Regions from separate parts of the Fictibacillus sp. B-59209 genome, predicted to be linked through region 3. Evidence: riboswitches for the same ligand, from Rfam matches in the RefSeq annotation. Region 3 holds a riboswitch; each other region holds the start of a gene.
What was found. A riboswitch is a leader RNA that binds a small molecule or an ion and turns the genes downstream of it on or off. The one in region 3 is predicted to bind cyclic di-GMP.

Region 1 (5,983 bases), on a different contig from region 3:
AATTCATTACTCACCGAGTCATTGATTTAGTGAAGAAGAATGGGGTCGTCTATTACAAGACAAAGGGAGATGCCAACAACGTAGAGGATAACAAGCTGGTTGCTCCGCAGCAAGTGGTTGGTGATTATGCCTTTCATATTCCAAATGCAGGATTCTTCTTAGAGTTCGCTCGTGGAAAACTCGGCATTCTATTATTTATTATCCTGCCGGCTATCTTGATTGTCTTGAGTGAAGTATTTAAAGACAAGCGGCCAAAGAAAAAGGGAAGAAAGGATCGGCCATATCCTCAAGAAGATATTGTCTGATCTGGGTGACCATTTTAGGGGGTGATGTCAATTACATAGTAGGGGTTAGGGGATCGCACGCATACTTACGGAATTATCTGTTGAAGCTTTAACAAAAAAACTGATGAAATGGGGAAAATTAAAATGAACAAAACTAAAAAGGTATTACTTGGAACAATGTTAGCTGGAGCTGTAACTGTAGGAGCTGGATTTGGAACTGGGACGTTCTCAGATTTCGTTGATTCTGCTTCTTCTACTGGCAACAAAATCGAAACTGGAAAACTTGATATCAGTCTAACTGGTCAAACTTTCAGCGCAACGAATAAAGCACCTGGTTATAAAGAATCTCAAACTTTTACAATTTCAAACGATGGTACTTTAGATGCCAAAGATCTTAAAGCAGTCGCAACAGTTACAGTTAAAAAAGATGGCGCTGCTGTAACTGATCTTTCTCCATATGGTGATTTCCAAGTAAGTTTTGCTGGTCACACTGTTCCTTTGAAAGACGTTAAATCAACCATCGAAAACAATGTGGGCGGCACTCTTGCTCGTGGAGCTCATCAAGATATCCCTGTACAAATGGAGTTGGTTCGCAAACCTGGTGTTAACCAAAACGAATACCAAAACTTATCCGTAGAAGTTAGCGTAGAAGTTTCTGCAGCAGCTTATGAAAACTAAAAAGATTTAGGCGAAAGAGCAGGATGAATTTTTTCGTCCTGCTCTTTTTAATAAGGAGGCAAAGGATGAAGCGAAAAATAGCAGGTACGTTAATGGCTTTAGGCATAGTAGGAGCAACTCTTACTTTAACCGCCGGAACATTTTCTGATTTTAAAGATTCATCCAGTATAAACAATAAGGTAGAAACGGGTTTCATGAAGATTGAAGTAAGCAAGAAGTATCCTAATCCTTTGTTTTTTACTTTTCCTGCAGATGGAAGGCCGGGCAACTGGGCAGATGGTTACTGGCAACCAGGTAAAATTTCCAAATCAAAGACAATGGTCATTACAAACACTGGTTCCGTTGATGTTCTATTAGACGGAATTTCGGCTTCCATTGATGAAACGAATATTACCGATAACTCCGTAAAAGAGAATTTCACAAAATGGCTGGATGTAAAAATTTATAACGGACAACCAACATCACCATCTGATACACCGATTTATTCCGGTACGTTAAATGATCTTTTAAGCAGCAAGCAACCATTGTTAAATCAGAATACTTTACTTCCCTACAATTCAGACTTGGATCCGAACGATTATGAAACTCCACTTTATGTAACAATCAAGATGAGTAGGGATGCTGACAATACAATAATGGGTAAGTACATCAAGTTTAGTTTAACAGCTCATTCAAAACAGCCTTAATCTAGCAACAAATTGGAGTGTTTGCGATGAAAAAACTTTCGTTATTGCTGATCATAATCGCTTTTATCTCCATGAACTACGGCTCAGCCTTTACTTACGGCGACTATGTTTCAACCTCACAGAAGAAACTCTTTAGTGTTGAGTTTAAGGGTTGTACACCCCATGACAATAGCAATCATGATGACGAGGAAAATAACAATCGTGATCATGACAAATGCGACAAGGAAGAAAAACCACCCAAGTATGATGACAAAAAAGTGGAAGATAAGAAAGCTGTGAAAGAAGAGAAAGTGGAGGATCAGAAGGATAAGCAAAGCGATTCACTTTCTGAAAACACTGAATCGACAAAGACAAAAGAGCTTACCAACAATGTTTCCGTTCAGTTAAAATCATCTATTAAACCAACAAAAGAATTTCAATCAAAAGAATTGAATGCCACAAAACAAATAAAAGAATAGAAAAACGATAAAGAGCACAGGTGTTACACCCTGCTCTTTATCGTACATAGATACTAAAATAAATTTAAAAAAGTCAGAAGTGGGTAAAAGTTGAGTATTAATATAGGAAAACAAATAAAATTAATTCGTCTTAAAAAGGGGAAAAGTGTAACACAACTTGCCGAGATGGCTGGAATCTCTAAAGGATACTTGAGCAGCATAGAAAATCATAAAAACAACCCGTCCGCGCATATGATTAAAAAGCTGGCGAAAGCCCTGGAGGTACCTGTGGAAAAAGTCATTAATCTAGAAGCAGATCCATTGGACCAGGAGTGGATGGAACTCGTCATTCAGGCAAAGGAAATGGGAATTAATCAGGAGGAAATCCGTACGTTTATACGGTATGAAAGCTGGAAACAGCAGACAAAGGATGATGAAGCTAAATGATTCGCCTTGGCAATGGAGTCTATTTATGTGAAGCAGCGGGGAATAAAGTAAAGGTCGTGTACATGGGCCGCAACATCTGTGAAATTTTTATTAATGATGAGCTAAGAGGAAGAGCACCTTTTGATTATGTAAAAAAACAAATTCTGAAGTGGGAGAAGAGAGAACCTCTATCCACTGCCTATATCGGACATTATCAATTTAAAGAACTTGTTCCGATCATCGATATTTCAGTATGAAAAAACCGGCGCCATAAAAGGCATCGGTTTTTTAGCTTTGATTTTTATTTTTCCATTTGTTGAATTCAAGAAATTCTTTAAACTGGTCTTTGCTGACACCAGACTCCATAGCTTCTTTTACGAGCTCTGCCCATTCATAATCCAGCTCCGCCTCATTGACCTCAGCTTTTTCATTCAGCAATTTTTCAACAGGAATATCCAGGACGGCTGCCAGCTTTTCAAGCAGCTGTACAGAAGGATTGGTTTGTATATTTCGCTCAAGGGAGCTGAGATAGGATTTGGCGATACCTGCTCGTTCTGCTAGTGAGGATAGAGATAGACCTTTTTCTTTGCGATATTTTTTGACAAGTTCACCAATCACGTTAATCCCTCTTTTTTACTACAAATTTTGCTTCTATTATACATTTAGGGACGATAGGCTGTAAATAGACCAAAAGCGACTTCAGATCGATGTCGCTTTAAATATTCGCTCATTTGATGGTATGTACGTTTTTTGAAGATAGCTACGGATTTCCTCCAAGCTTAAACCTTGCTTTTTGGCTTGTAATAGTAATGCTACCCATTCACGATCAAGCTCTGTTTTTTTTACGGTTTCCATGTTTCCCTCCTGAAATTGGTGGTTTTCCAGGTAATCCAGCCATCATAGTTACTCACCTTAGACCTGTGATTTTGCGTCCATGCTTTTCAGCGATGTTTGCCCTTTAACTGGAGGGTGGCATTCCGACAGTCACTCAATAAATACAATTTTAACCAATTACTAGTGCTTAACTCACAATTTTATTATAGTATCTCATTCTTTAGGAATCTGTCATAATTTGGCTGTTACATAACTGTAATATTATTGGAAAGTAAGCGTTTGCATTGATGCTTTTCCCTGAATTGTTTAAGATGAATAGAGAGAGCAAAAAAGGGGCGGATGAGTGATGGAACTAGGAAAATGGAAAGAACTGGACGAAAAAGATTTTCTGAAAAACTTTAAGAACGAATTCTATTTAAAAGAAGGCGTTTTATATTTAGACGGCAATTCGCTGGGGCTTTTGTCGAAAAGAGCTGAGAAAACACTGTTGGAGTCGCTGAATGATTGGAAGGAATGCGGTATTGATGGCTGGATGGCTGGAAAGCATCCATGGTATACACTTAGCGAGGAACTAGGGAAGAAATTGTCGCCACTAATTGGGGCAAACCCGGAGGAAGTCATTATTACCGGATCCACCACTGGAAACCTCCATCAGCTCACATCCACTTTTTTTAAACCCTCAGGATCAAAATCGAAAATTTTAGCCGATGAGCTGACCTTTCCCTCAGATATTTATGCACTGAAAAGCCAGCTGGCATTAAGAAGCTTGGACCCTGGCCAGCATCTGATCAGAGTGAAAAGCCGTGATGGCAGGATGATTGAGGAAGAAGACATCATCAAGGCTATGACGGATGAAGCAGCTCTTATTGTGCTGCCCTCCGTGCTCTACCGAAGCGGGCAGCTGCTCGATATGGAACGCTTAACTTCTGAGGCCCACAAGCGCGGAATATTGATCGGTTTTGATTTATGCCATTCCATTGGGGCAGTGCCTCATAAACTTTCGGAATGGAATGTTGACTTTGCTTTCTGGTGCAACTATAAATATTTGAACGCAGGACCTGGCAGTGTTGCGGGACTCTATATTAATGCTAAACATTTTGGAAAAGAGCCTGGACTAGCCGGGTGGTTTGGTTCCAATAAAGATAAACAGTTTGACATGAACCATGACTTCGTGGCGGCGGATACTGCGGGAGCCTTTCAGATCGGCACCCCGCACGTGTTAAGCACGGCACCATTAATCGGTTCCCTTGAAATTTTTGAGGAAGCGGGAATGGACCGGCTAAGAGAAAAATCTCTTAATCTGACACGCTATATGATGGAGCTGATTGAAACCGAACTTGCTGGCTTTGGATTTACGATCGGGAATCCGAGGGATGATATACGTCGCGGTGGCCATGTTTGCCTGGAGCATGACGAAGCAGCGAGAATCTGTAAAAGTTTAAAAGAGAACGGCATCGTGCCGGATTTCCGTGCACCGAATGTGATCCGCCTCGCTCCTGTTGCACTTTATACCTCTTTTGAAGATGTACATAAAGCGGTTCAGCGGCTAAAAAAAATCATGGGTGAGAAGCAGTATGAAAAGTTTTCAAACGTAAGAGAGGTGATTGCGTAATGGCTGGAAAACTGATCGATATCTCCATGCCTTTGACCTCGTCCGTTCCGACCTGGCCGGGGGACACCCCGTACTCGTTTGATTTAGCCTGGACGAAAACAGAATCAGGATCCGTGAATGTCGGTAAAGTGGAAATGAGCACGCACACCGGCACCCATATTGATGCGCCGTATCACTTTGATAGTGAAGGAAAACGGGTACTTCAGCTGGATCTTGAAATTTATGCCGGCAGAGCAATAGTGATAGATGTTACGGGCAAAGAGGTCATCGCTCCAGAGGATTTGGAGGATCAACCGCTGGATGGAGCGGAGCGTGTGCTGCTGAAAACAGGCTCTTGGCAGGACAGAACCGTGTTTCCGGAAAAGATCACCTATCTAGATGAAAAGCTGGCTGCTTTTTTATCAGAAAAAGGTGTGAGGCTTATCGGAGTTGATGTGCCGTCTGTAGATGTCCTCGACAGCAAAGCGCTTCCTGCACACCATGCCTTGCTTCAAAACGGCATTAATATCCTGGAAGGTATCGTCCTTGATGATGCGGAGCCAGGAGAATATGAGCTGATCGCGCTGCCGCTGCCGTTAAAGGATGCGGATGGCAGTCCTGTGCGTGCGGTATTGAGAGAAATATAATGTGAATGAAGAGATGACGGTTGAGCCGAATGATTTTCGGGCTGAAATCGTCACTTTTTACGTTTTTTCAATTCAGATCGAGGACTTGGAATACATTTACAAGCCGAAATGAAGCATTTACCCGCCAAAACAGGGAGTTTACCCGCCGAATTCTCCTAAATACCCGCCAAAACCTAGTTATGTAAACGGCAGCCAGAGAAAACAGCATTACCTGAAAACTCTCCTATGCTACAACCGCCATCTTTGTTTCCTTTCCTCCGATTGTTTATAATAAAAAAGAAGATAGAGCCAATACGGGGGAACATTATGTATAAGTATGGATTTCAAAATTATTTTGAAGCTGATTTTACCGCTTTTTATCCGGAAGTAATGAAGGGTGAGCATTGGATCAATGTGTACC
Region 2 (5,983 bases), on a different contig from region 3:
CAACGACTTTAACATATCCGCTTTTAGCCATATCTACACCATAGTGATACTCACCGTTTCTAAGTCCGAAATTAGAAGTAAACGTTCCTTCTGCCGGCTTAATAAATGTGTTGTCCCCTGCCGCGGCCTGGGCCTCAATACCTATAAAGAATACCGAAAATAAAAAAGCAAAAACCGTTGATAGAATAAAACTCTTTCTCTTTATGCACATACTTCTCAAGTTGTAATCCCCCAAATATTAGACTTAATTACATAATATAGAATTCTATACTAATATAGTAATTCTTTTTCTTCATACAAAAAAGGTAAAAAAGACCCAAAAATAAAATTAAAATAAGAGGATTAAAACTTTGTGACTATTATTTAGATAAGGAAATAGTTGGTTCCAAATAAAGAAAATGACGTATGCTCATTCATACGTCATTTCTTATGTCATTTATTAAGAAAGCACCCAAAACGAACCCTATAGTCTAACCGGATAGTTACTTTCCTTATGAATACATTTCAGTGCGGAACATAAAAAAACAAGAACCTGCCTGTCCTTGCTCAATCATTATCATGGCCGCCATCACCATGATCCTCATCGTTATTATCTTGATCATCTTTATCGCTTAGAAGCTCTTTTTCAATTTTAATTTTTGTTCCATCCAAGAATTCAATTTCAGCTTCTAAATTATATGCATGGTCTTCTAAACCAAACTTTTTTGTGATGATTGCGATCATTTCATCTTCTGACAAGCCAGGCTTTGTTTCCAGTTCACTTACTAATGAAGTAATCATTTCTTTTGTGGTGGTTTTGTAGTTAGCTTTAATAATGGTATGATTTTTTTTGTATTTGTATTTCAAATTCATTTTTTTATCTGAAGTTTCAAGTTTTATATCAATATTTCGGATCTTTTGAGAGTATTCAACCCCATCTTTACTAACTTCGGCCCCATCATTGATATGATCTTCGTCGGTATCGGGATTGTTTGGTTCTGTTCCTAACTCTATTTCAGATATGTTGCTTAATTGGTCGTTATCTGAGTCTTCTAAGCCATCAGTTAGTTTATCTTTATCTGAATCCGATGAAACAGGGTTTAAGTTTAACTGATACTCTACTAAGTTGGTTAGCCCATCTTTATCTTTATCTTCCTTAGCGATATTCTTTCCTGAAAGTTTATATTTTTTCTCCCAGGTGTCAGCTATTCCATTTTTATTTTTGTCTACAACATGTGTTTTTTTCTTGTTCCCCTTCCCTTTATGGGATTCTGCATTCACTGTAGTAAACCCTTGGGAAAATAGCAATATGGCTGTTAGTCCAATACCCCATACAATCTTCTTGTTTTTCATAAAAATTTTCTCCTTTTCTTCATATCTTCGGTGGCTGGCTGGCTTAGTAATTTTAATCACCTTAGCCCCTATAGCTTTGCGAAGCTATGTTTCCATAGCGTAGCCCTTTCGTTGTATATTCTTCAAAAGGAAGAATTAGCAACTTTTACTAATATAAATGTTATTCAATCCATGGAACCAGGCACAAAGACTTGTCCATTCCCATTAAGATGCTCGTATTTCTATACGCTCCTCTAGTGAAAAATTGAATATATTACTTTTATCGATAAAATAATTATTATATTTAGCCATTTTTATTATTAATCTGAGATTTTTTGGATCAACTAGTAACATAACCATACGAATAAAAAAAGGCACCTATTCCTAATCGAATAAGTGCTTTCCTTATGACTAACCTAAACATGAGTGATATTCCGAACCCCGTTCCGATCCTGAACGAGGAGCCAGCTAGGAAGACAATTCCCAACTGTCATTTAATCATTGGTTATCATTAATTTGTTTAATTTTAGATAGGTTCACTTTAGGTTTTCTGCTTTCGGTCAGCAGTCCGTTAACTTCTTGCTGAACATCGGTAATTTGGGTATAACAAAAGCCGCAAATGTAGTCCAGGCTCACGATCGCTTTCGTAATGGATTCATAACGATCTAAGAATTCCTGCTCGTCTTTTACCTGGTTCCCATATCCCCAGCCTTCTTCTGAGTTAAAGGCAATTCCTCCGTATTCACTTATAATAATCGGCTGGCCTTTATACTCATATCCTTGTGCCATGGCATGTTTAAAATTATTAAAGGCAATCTTATTATCCACGACTTTTTCTTTCTCCTTATAGCGGCTTAGGAATTCGTCACCATATTCCACATAGTCATGAAGGGTAATGATATCCGAAACGGTATGCTCCCAGCCATCGTTTACGATGACAGGCCTCATAGGATCCATTGATTTTGTCAGATGATAGATTCCTTCCGTAAATTTTTGCTGCTGTTCGTTCGTGTAAATATTCTTTACTCCCCAGGATTCATTGAACGGTGTCCACGTAATAATACTTGGGTGATTATAGTGCTGCTGTACAACGGTCATCCATTCCTCCGTGAAATTTTGGATCGCCTCATCCGAAAACTGATAGGTTGCGGCCATTTCAGACCAAACCAACAGGCCTTTCTTATCCGCCCAATATAGAAAACGCTGATCTTCAACTTTCATATGTTTCCTTACCCCGTTAAAGCCCATTTCGAATGTCTTCTCGATATCTAAAATGATCGCTTCTTCTGAAGGCGGTGTAAGATGGGAATCTTCCCAATATCCTTGATCTAACAGCATTTTTTGATAAATGGGTACATTATTCAATAAAATATTGCCATTCTTTATCGATACTTTTCTCATACCGAAATAGGACTGAACGCGATCGAGCTCTTTTTCCCCATGGTAAAGGGTGAATTCCACATCATACAAATGAGGATGCTGCGGACTCCAATGCATGACTTTCCATTCGTGGATCTCGCTAGCCAGATTTACTTTCATCCTTGCATTTTCACGGTCCGCCTTCAAGCTAAATTCCTTCACAGGCTGACCATCAAATGTAATCGATGTTCTTAACGAAAGCTCCTTTTGATCTTGTTGAACAATCGTCAATTTATAGTCGAACTCTACGGAATCCGTATCCAGATCTGGAGTGATTTTAACCGAATGTATACTCGTTTGATTTAAGAATTCCAGCCATACGGTCTGCCATATACCGGTGGATTGTACATACCAGCAGCCAAAGTTCTTATCAATCCATCGTTGCTTCCCTCTTGGTTGATGTTCATTGTGGCTATCCTCTATTTTGACGACTACGTTATTTTCTTTTCCTGCATTGATATAGTTGGTAATGTCAAAGGAAAATGCCGTATATCCCCCTTTATGCTGGCCGGCAAAAATACCATTCACCCATAGTTTGGTCACATAATCGGCTGCCTGAAAGTGCAGAATAGTTTTTTTATGGGAATACTCTTCAGGCACAGTAACTAACCTTTGATACCAAATATAGGGGCAAAAGGTTTCCTCATGAATTCCGCTGGCCTTCGTTTCATACGTAAAGGGAACGATAATTTTTTGATTTAATTTTGTTTGTTTATACCATTGCTCTTTTTCACCGACATTCGTCTGATCGAACTGAAAATCCCATTCTCCATTGAGATTTAACCATTCTTTTCTTTCAAATTGCGGTCTGGGATATTCCTTGCGAATGTTCACTTCCATGATCAACAGCTCCTTGATAAATTAGTGGGTTGGCTCTGCCTGACTATGTAACTTCGAAATCGTTTTATTTTTTGCCAAGGCCAATATTCCGCCCGAAAGAAAAAGAACAGTACTTAAGAAATCCATAAAAAAGTAGGAGGCAACACCTAATAAAATAAACCAGAATGATAGTTTTACTTCGACCTTGTCATCTTTAAAGTTTCTTGCCAGATAAAGATTCAATAACCCTATAGCTACAAAAAAGAGGCCGAATGTTACAGCAAAGCTATATAAACTGCCAAACAAAGATTCCATCGCTTTCATTTGTGCAAATTGCGTTTCATGAATACCGTTACTTTGTGATTTGATATACGATCCATAGACAAAGATGGTAAGCAGACCAGAAAGCATCTGCCATACCGATCCAATGATGATCAGTTTTCTTTCCAGTTTTCTATTCAAAGCGTTTCCCCCCTATCCTTTTACTCCAGAAGATAAAGACATCGATTGTAAGAAATAACGTTGAGTAAACAAATACAAAATAAAGGTTGGGACAATCGCAATAATAGCGGCTGCCATCGCATGTCCGATATCTGTGACATACATTCCTTGCAAAAGCTGCAAGCCTGGTGTGATCGGCATTTTATCAATATCATTGAACACGATCGATGGCCACAAAAAGTCATTCCATGAACTCGTAAATGTAAATAACGCCACAACGGTTAATACGGGTTTGATAAGCGGAAGGGTAACCTTCGTATAAATTTGAAAATCGTTGGCTCCGTCGATCCGCGCTGATTCATCCAGTTCAAGCGGAATTCCGATCATAAACTGTCTTACTAAAAAAACATTAAACACCGCTGCCGCTCCTGGAACGATCGCAGCCCAATAACTATTGACCCAACCGAGGGTATCAACAATTTTATACAACGGGATCAGGTTCACAACAGCAGGGAACATCATGGTTGCCAGCAAGAAGGAAAAAAGCCAGTCCCTCCCTTTAAATCGCAGCCGGGTATATCCATAGGCTGCCATTGAAACAACCACCAATACAAGAATGGTCTGTGTGACGGAAATGATCATTGAATTCATAAACCACTTGGCTACAGGAGCACTTGTGTTATTAAACAGAACGTCCTGGTAATTGGCCATTACCCAGTGAATGGGCAGCATCGTAAAACCAAAGGTTTGGATATCGATCTCATTTTTAAAGGATGTGAAAAGTGACCAGGCGAGAGGGAATATCCAAATTAATGTCATGCATAACAGAAAAATGAATGAAATCAAGGTGGAGATGTTTACTTTTTTCAATGTTACCCGCCTCCTACTTCCTCTCTCTTAATAAGAAAAATTGAACAACCGAGACAGCCATGATGCACAAACCAAGGATAACCGCCATTGCCGACGCAATTCCTGCGATGGATTGACCCGATCCAAAGGCATTCTGCTGGATATACATAAGAAGCACGGTGGTTGAACTGGAAGGACCTCCCTTTGTGAGCATGAGCGCCTGTCCATAGATATTAAACTGGGCGATGGTTGTAATGACAATCGTGAACAGCAGCTGATTCTTTATACTTGGAAGAGTGATGTGGAAAAACTTTTGCAGCCTGCCCGCCCCGTCCAGTGACGCAGCTTCATAGTATTCTTTGGATACTCCGTTTAATGCTGCCTGGTAAATGATCATGTTCCCGCCGATCCCCCACCAGACTGTTACAACGACGAGTGCGATCCATGCGTAAGGCTGTGTGCCCAGCCAGTTGGGTGAGGAAGTGAAATAATGGTTAATCGGTCCAAAGGAAACGTTAAACATCATGGACCAGATGATCATGACAGCTGAAATGGAAAACAATACGGGCAAGTAGAAAATCGCTTGAAAGATCTTCATCCCTTTTGGTTTCACATGGAGTGCAGCAGCTAAAAGCAAGGGGATAATGATACAGGCAGGAACCGTAAAAGCCACAAATTTAAAGGTATTTCCCAGTCCGGTATGCAGCTGGGTGTAGAACGTTGATTCTTTATTGAATAAAATTTCCTTATAGTTATCCAACCCGACAAACTCGGGAGTATTGACCAAATCCCAGTTCGTAAAAGAAATGTACACACCAAAAAATATAGGAATAAGAAAAAATAGAGCAAACAACAAAAGATGCGGCCCGATAAAAATCATGGGCGAAAAAATGATTCCTTTCCGATGCGGCTTGCCCATGGCCGGTGAAAGCACGTCTATTCTCTTTTTTTCTGTCAGCTTAAGATCCATATTTTTTCTCCTTCTCTTTTAGTAGAAGGCAATAGAAGAAATCCTTCCATTGCCTTCTATCCATTCTGCTGGAGACCTGGTTCCCCTTACTTATCCTGAGCAATCTTATCCTCCACGGTTTTTTGGGAATCATCTAGAGCCTTTTTAATATCGAGCTTTCCAAATACCGTATCG
Region 3 (5,983 bases):
CACCATGTCTCCCGCAATGCGGTAACAATCCTTCATGGAAAGATCGCGCCAGCTCATGTGGTTGGAGCCCAGAAAATCATCCATGTTCTTTAGAGCAGCATGAAACAGCTGACCGATATCAGGTGCTTCCAATCTATACAGCTTTCTTTCCTGTAGCTTCAGCCCATAGGAAAGAAACTGTGAAAAAGGACATGACTGGTGCAGTTCCATCCTTGAAACGCTGGCCGTAATCTCATTTCCGTATAACTCTTTCGTTACAGCCGGTGTGAGGTTGTTTTCCTGATTAAAATAAAATAGACTTCCCAGCACGGTTTCTCCCAGCCATTTCCACCTATCCTGAACGGTAGCCCAATTGTAAACATCCCACCAAACCCCTGAGATGGGATAGCCTTTCTTCCATTCACGCAGCTGGGTATTGAGATAGGAAATCGCCTTTTGAGGATGCTGGATATAAGCCAAATCGTTGCCGTTTTCCGGATCGCTTTGAATCAATTCTTCTTTAAGTCCAGGGAACAGTGATTTCACCCTGCCGATCACCATGGAAGGAAGCAGATTCTTCCCCTCCTCATCTGCCAGCGGATAAGAGATATACAGCTTGTCTGTGGCATTCGCCAGTGAAAGATAGATGAGGAATTGTTCATCTAAAAGCTGTCTTCTTGAACCAGGAGCAAGAGGGAGGCCGTTCTTTTCAAGAACATTCCTGTCATCTTCTGAAAGTATTCCTTCCTCCTTCGGCTTTGCCGGCAGAATCCCGTCATTGACACCCAATATGAAGTGGCATTTTACGCCTGAGTAACGGGAGCGGTCCATCGTTCCGGCGAGCACCTGATCGAGGGCAGGCGGTACGAGGGCAAACTTTAGGCTTTCTAAGCCTGTATCCAGCATTTTGATCCATAGATCAAGCTTGATGCTTTCTTCACCCGTAATCTCTACCATCTCATCTAGAAGCTCTACGACTGCATCCCAGACCTGATCATGTTCTCGCGCAATCCTGAGCTTGCCTTCCTGCTGTGCTCTTTGACTGAGACGTTCAAGCTTCATCGGGATATGCAGACGTTCAAGATAAAGAAACAGCACCTCACAGAACCCCCGGACATTGTCCGCGTTTTTCAAGTCATGTGAAAGTTTGTCCAGCGGAGACGCAACCATATGCCTGACTTCGTTCAGCCGCTCCTGCTTTTCTTTTTCCTCATCTGTCTGGACGAATCCATGTTCTTCCAGCGCCTGAAAACGCTGCACCTTCCACGGCTTCTTCTCTATCCAGCGATATCCCTGAATGCCGTATGCGAGCACATAATTCTCCAGTTCATCCATTTCATGGCGAAGTTCTGCCCATGAAAAATCACTGTCTACAGGATAAAGCAGATCTGTTTTTACAGCACGGAAAACCGATTCGTACCGCCAGTTGCTTGTCACAGCTTCCAGCGACGACCGGATCAATTCAACGAGTGGATGGTGAAGCATCGGTTTCTTCTGATCTAAAAAGACGGGAATTTCATATTCCTCAAAGACCGTTTCAATCAGTTCGTAATAATCATTCATGTTTCGAATGGAGAGGGCGATCTCCCTGTATCGGTAGTTTTCATCACGGACAAGGCGGATGATCTCCCTGGCAGCGGCCTCGATTTCCGTTCTCCGATTAACGGCAGATTGAACAGAAATACCGTTTGGCGCATCAAATTCCATAGCTGGCCTGCGGTCGAACTGGCTTTCTAAATGAGCCAGAGACGGTGTGCCGCTGAACCTTGGCGTTTTTTCCAGAATAACCGGCTCTCTTTCAAACACACCCTCTTCCTGTGCTATTTTTTTAATGGAGAGAAGTGTATTTTTCGGAGTATAGAACAGATCAAGCTCATGGGGATGTCCAGCACTTTCGTATGAATCAAGAGTCAGGGCAACTGTTACATGATCTGCATGTTTCAGCAGCATCCGAATGACTTCAAGTTCCTGCGGCGTGAACTGGTGAAAACCGTCTATGTAGAATTCAGCCTCTTTTATATACTCTGAATAAGGAATCTTCTCTGCCAGCAGCCTTAAATAATCCTCGGTATCCACGTATTTATGAACCAATGCTTTTTCTAATTCCCCGTAGATCAGGGCGAGGTCCGTAAGCTTGTCCTGAAGAACAGTTCCTTTTGCGTCGCTGTTAAATTGCAGCAGCGTCTGAGCGTTCCAGTCGAGCTGCTCGGCATCCACGCAGTATCGCTTGAATTCAGTGATCATATTTTCCATAAGTTCATAGAATCCATTCTGATCTGACGCTTTTTTAAATACCTTTAGATCCTGTTTTTTGTTTTCTATTATTTTTCTGAGCATCATGTTCATTCCGACACTTGTAATATGAAGTCTGGTCATCCCTCCGACATCACCGAGGACTTTCCATGCCAGACGGGAAAAACTGAACACCTGGGCACGCATCATTCCTTCGAGGCCAGGTGTCTTTGCCAACTCATATTCGGATTGAAATGTCATCTGATCGGGCACCAAATAGATAATGGGTTTTCCCTCCGGATTTGCAAAAAGAGACTCTCTGATCTCGCTTAAACTGCGGTCACTCTTTCCGCTTCCGGCTCTTCCAAGAATAAAGCGCAAACTCATATCCTCACCTCTGTCAACCTAATAATCTTAAACCTATTATCTCATAAAACAGTATGTAAAAGAATGATAACGACTGCAGAAAAGCCTGCCTTTAACTGGAACAAGGCAGGCACTGAACATTCTATTCATTATTGCTTTATGTTTCTTTTATTCATGTACATTCTTTCATCCGCAAGACGCAGGTAATGATCAATATTGTCAACCGCATCCGCATGAAGGCAAATGGTTCCATAGGCCAGCGAGACCTTTTCATTCCACGAACGCAAATACAGATCAATCTGGCCGGCCAGCTTATAGGCCGTTTGTTCAGTATGGCCGGGAATCAAGAATACAAACTCGTCACCTCCAAACCGAAAGCCGAGATCCATTTTCAGCTTTTCCGCAAAGAAAGCGATCTGCTGCAGCAGCTCGTCTCCCATATGATGGCCGAACTGGTCATTGATCTCTTTAAAATCATTGATGTCCATCATAATCAGTGACAGTGGATATTGGCCCCTTTTTGCCTTCAGGACCTCTGTTTCCAGGCAATGATAAAAGTAGCGCCTGTTATATAGGTTCGTTAATGGGTCTCTGATGCTCAGCTCTTTCAGATCGGTTACTTGCTTTGAAAAATAACCGCTTAAAACCCCGATCATTAAAGAATTGGCAGCATGTCCCCATCTCTCCAGGAAAAACAGTTTGTTTTCAGCTGTTTCTTCCTTAATCAGGTTCTGAATAACACTGTTGCCCGCCTGCCTAAGACTCTTTGCTAAAAGAGGAAGGAGCTGATGGGGGATAGCCCTTTGCCCGGCAAAATCATGTCCCTGCTTGAAACCCCGATCTTCAATTCGTTCCATGCAGGAGTTAAATTCTTCATTATGTATAAAAATGCCTTTTATCAAGGCAGTTAACATCCATTTAAGATGCATCTGGTATTCTGAATCTGTATAGGTCAGGAAGGGAACAAACAGTTCATTCTTTTCCAGATGAAGAAGGTGCCTCTCGATAATGCTGGGAATGGATTCGATATGAAGGTTATAAAGACGGCTTTTGAGGTCGGCAATGTCCGTTTCTGGCATAGGTTGGATCCCTCTATTCAATATAGTATTTAAGAAGTGACCGGCTTTAGAACAAGATGTATTTGGCCGAACATAACAAAAAGCCATCTCCCCTGCAGGGAAATCGCTCTTTCCCCTTTGGCAACCCGGCTGCCATAGTTTTTACAAACATTAGGCCCGCGGCTTTGCGTCCCACCTTTTCAGATGGTTTGCTCTGAGACAAAGGTCTCTTCTATTTATCCAATATAGTAATTATATACCATATAACCTATTTTTACCAACATCAAACACGAACCTTAGACCTATTTTTTCGTTTTCCATCTTTTGTACCATCGATAGCCGACTCGTACACCATTCAGTACCGGATAAGGAACTCTAAGAGGGAATCTATAAAAGAACGGCTGATAGATTTTATAATAAGCCTTTCTTAAATCTTTCCATTTATAGCATTCCTCTTTCTTGCAAAAATCTGAAACATCCACAATGATTCCCCGCCCATTAGAAATCATTACATTTTTCCCGTGAACATCCCGGGGAAAAAGGCCGCGGTTTCGAGCATAGCACAGTGCTTCATCCACGTCACGAATCACGTTTTCGGAAATTTTCACCCCTTTATGCAGGCAATCATAAAGTGTTATTCCTTCGATTCGCTTTAGGATCAAGTGGCGTTCTCCATATCCGTAACAGCGTGAATATCCAGGGTGCTCACCCAGCTGCCGGTAAACAGATATCTCTTCAAGCAGGTCTTCATGATTTCTGCCGTAAATCTTAACGACTTGGTCAGGGAAATCAGGATGGACGAAAACGGCAGCATAATTGCCGCAGCCCAGAAGCTCCCACGGTTGAGGAGCGAACAGAACTTCCACAGGATCACCGGGATTCCTGCTAATTATTTTTACTTCTTGTGTTAACTCCTCTGATAACTCTGTATACTTTTTCATGATTCACCTGGCCCGATTCCTAAGTCTCTCGCCGAAAGCTTTGAACAGCTTTGCTATTTGCGCTCTATCATCGTACCAAAAAGAAAATGTTTCATCAGCAATTCTGCTTTATTTCGAAGATGGACGTTCGGGAACCTCATGACTTCCTGATATCCCCGGATAAAAATCTGATATTCTGTGATGTCATCTACTGGCCTTCCATCCGTTACTTTAATTTTACGGGCCATCATTTCTTTTTTCACATCTCTTAATTCAAAACTGATGGCATTCATCACGTTCTCGATGAGGGTGACATACGGCTGCCTTAATTTGAAAGGAGAAACGGCTATCACTTTTAAATCACGGTTAAAGATGGTGAGCAGCATAGGATACATAATATATTTATCTACTAGTATACGATCTCTTTCATCGCCATATAACATTTTTGTTCCTCCCGATCGCCGTTCAACCCGTTTTTCCGGCAACCGACAAAATATTAGACAGCTTAAACGTACGGATTTGTTTTCGAAGACAGCAATAGGCGGTTAACGTTTCTCCTTCACATGAAACCGGAAAAACGTAACGCTTAGTAAACTGCCCGCCAGACTGATAGATCATCATAAAGGGAGAACGTTCAGACACACAACGCATCAGCAATCGATTCATTTTAGCCACCGCCTTACCATTTATTTATTCACAGTATATGCGAACAAACGTTCTTTATGCAACTAGAAAAATATGCCTACCCTTAGTAAGGATAGGCATAAACCCTAATATTATTACACGCTTTGCAATAATCCTTTCTGTCCCAGTGCCTGATGAAGGCTTCCTGCGATGGAAAATCCCTCAAAGCTAATTCCCAGAGCAACAACGGTCTGAGCAAGTTCTGGCCGCATGCCTGTCAATGTTACCTCCACACCGAGAAGCTTTAAGGATGTAATCACTTGAAAAAGGTTATGGGCGACCATCGTGTCAATGATTGGAACACCTGATAAATCAATATAAAGGTGCTCAATCTGCATCTCCATACATTCATTAAGAGCGATCTCCATGATCAATTTCGAGCGGTGGGTATCAATGGGGCCGACGAGAGGCAGGACCCCGACGGTCTGCGTAAGGCGGACAACAGGAACAGACAGCTCTTCAAGTGCCTCTCTGGCCAAGTCGAGCAGATGATTATTATAGTCCACATAGGCCACACTGAAAGAATAAACCACCTTATCCAATAATGGATCAATAATAGTCATAGCCTTCATGACTGTATGGTTATCGTAATTATTTCTTTCCACTTCTTTTCCAATGAATTCCCAGATGATTGTCCGGTAAAGCCGTGTAGAATCGAGGGCTGTATCAAGGGACAAATTGATTTCTACCGCAGTTTCCCCGCTTTTTTTCCCCATTCTAAAAATCTTTTTTCTGATTGTTCGA

Region 1: linked by a shared signal. The riboswitch ahead of P4361_RS03115 (anti-repressor SinI family protein) and the one ahead of P4361_RS15525 (GGDEF domain-containing protein) in region 3 are both predicted to bind cyclic di-GMP.
Region 2: linked by a shared signal. The riboswitch ahead of P4361_RS11770 (hypothetical protein) and the one ahead of P4361_RS15525 (GGDEF domain-containing protein) in region 3 are both predicted to bind cyclic di-GMP.

Annotation. Positions count from the first base shown of each region.
Region 1 is NZ_JARMMC010000005.1:141,431-147,413, forward strand. Features, by position in the region: gene P4361_RS03080 (signal peptidase I) at 1-305, shown strand, start outside; gene P4361_RS03085 (TasA family protein) at 429-962, shown strand; gene P4361_RS03090 (hypothetical protein) at 1,028-1,648, shown strand; gene P4361_RS03095 (hypothetical protein) at 1,675-2,106, shown strand; gene P4361_RS03100 (helix-turn-helix domain-containing protein) at 2,197-2,532, shown strand; gene P4361_RS03105 (hypothetical protein) at 2,529-2,768, shown strand; gene P4361_RS03110 (helix-turn-helix domain-containing protein) at 2,800-3,129, opposite strand; gene P4361_RS03115 (anti-repressor SinI family protein) at 3,211-3,366, opposite strand; cyclic di-GMP riboswitch class I at 3,393-3,477, opposite strand; gene kynU (kynureninase) at 3,692-4,957, shown strand; gene kynB (arylformamidase) at 4,957-5,583, shown strand; gene P4361_RS03130 (hypothetical protein) at 5,890-5,983, shown strand, end outside.
Region 2 is NZ_JARMMC010000015.1:67,276-73,258, reverse strand. Features, by position in the region: gene P4361_RS11775 (M23 family metallopeptidase) at 1-211, opposite strand, end outside; gene P4361_RS11770 (hypothetical protein) at 547-1,332, opposite strand; cyclic di-GMP riboswitch class I at 1,359-1,447, opposite strand; gene P4361_RS11765 (glycoside hydrolase family 2 protein) at 1,810-3,570, opposite strand; gene P4361_RS11760 (hypothetical protein) at 3,592-4,011, opposite strand; gene P4361_RS11755 (carbohydrate ABC transporter permease) at 4,024-4,860, opposite strand; gene P4361_RS11750 (sugar ABC transporter permease) at 4,874-5,719, opposite strand; gene P4361_RS11745 (extracellular solute-binding protein) at 5,896-5,983, opposite strand, start outside.
Region 3 is NZ_JARMMC010000018.1:530,459-536,441, forward strand. Features, by position in the region: gene addB (helicase-exonuclease AddAB subunit AddB) at 1-2,598, opposite strand, end outside; gene P4361_RS15525 (GGDEF domain-containing protein) at 2,727-3,656, opposite strand; cyclic di-GMP riboswitch class I at 3,773-3,859, opposite strand; gene P4361_RS15530 (hypothetical protein) at 3,938-4,576, opposite strand; gene P4361_RS15535 (hypothetical protein) at 4,630-4,998, opposite strand; gene P4361_RS15540 (hypothetical protein) at 5,021-5,221, opposite strand; gene P4361_RS15545 (STAS domain-containing protein) at 5,335-5,955, opposite strand; gene P4361_RS15550 (hypothetical protein) at 5,925-5,983, opposite strand, start outside.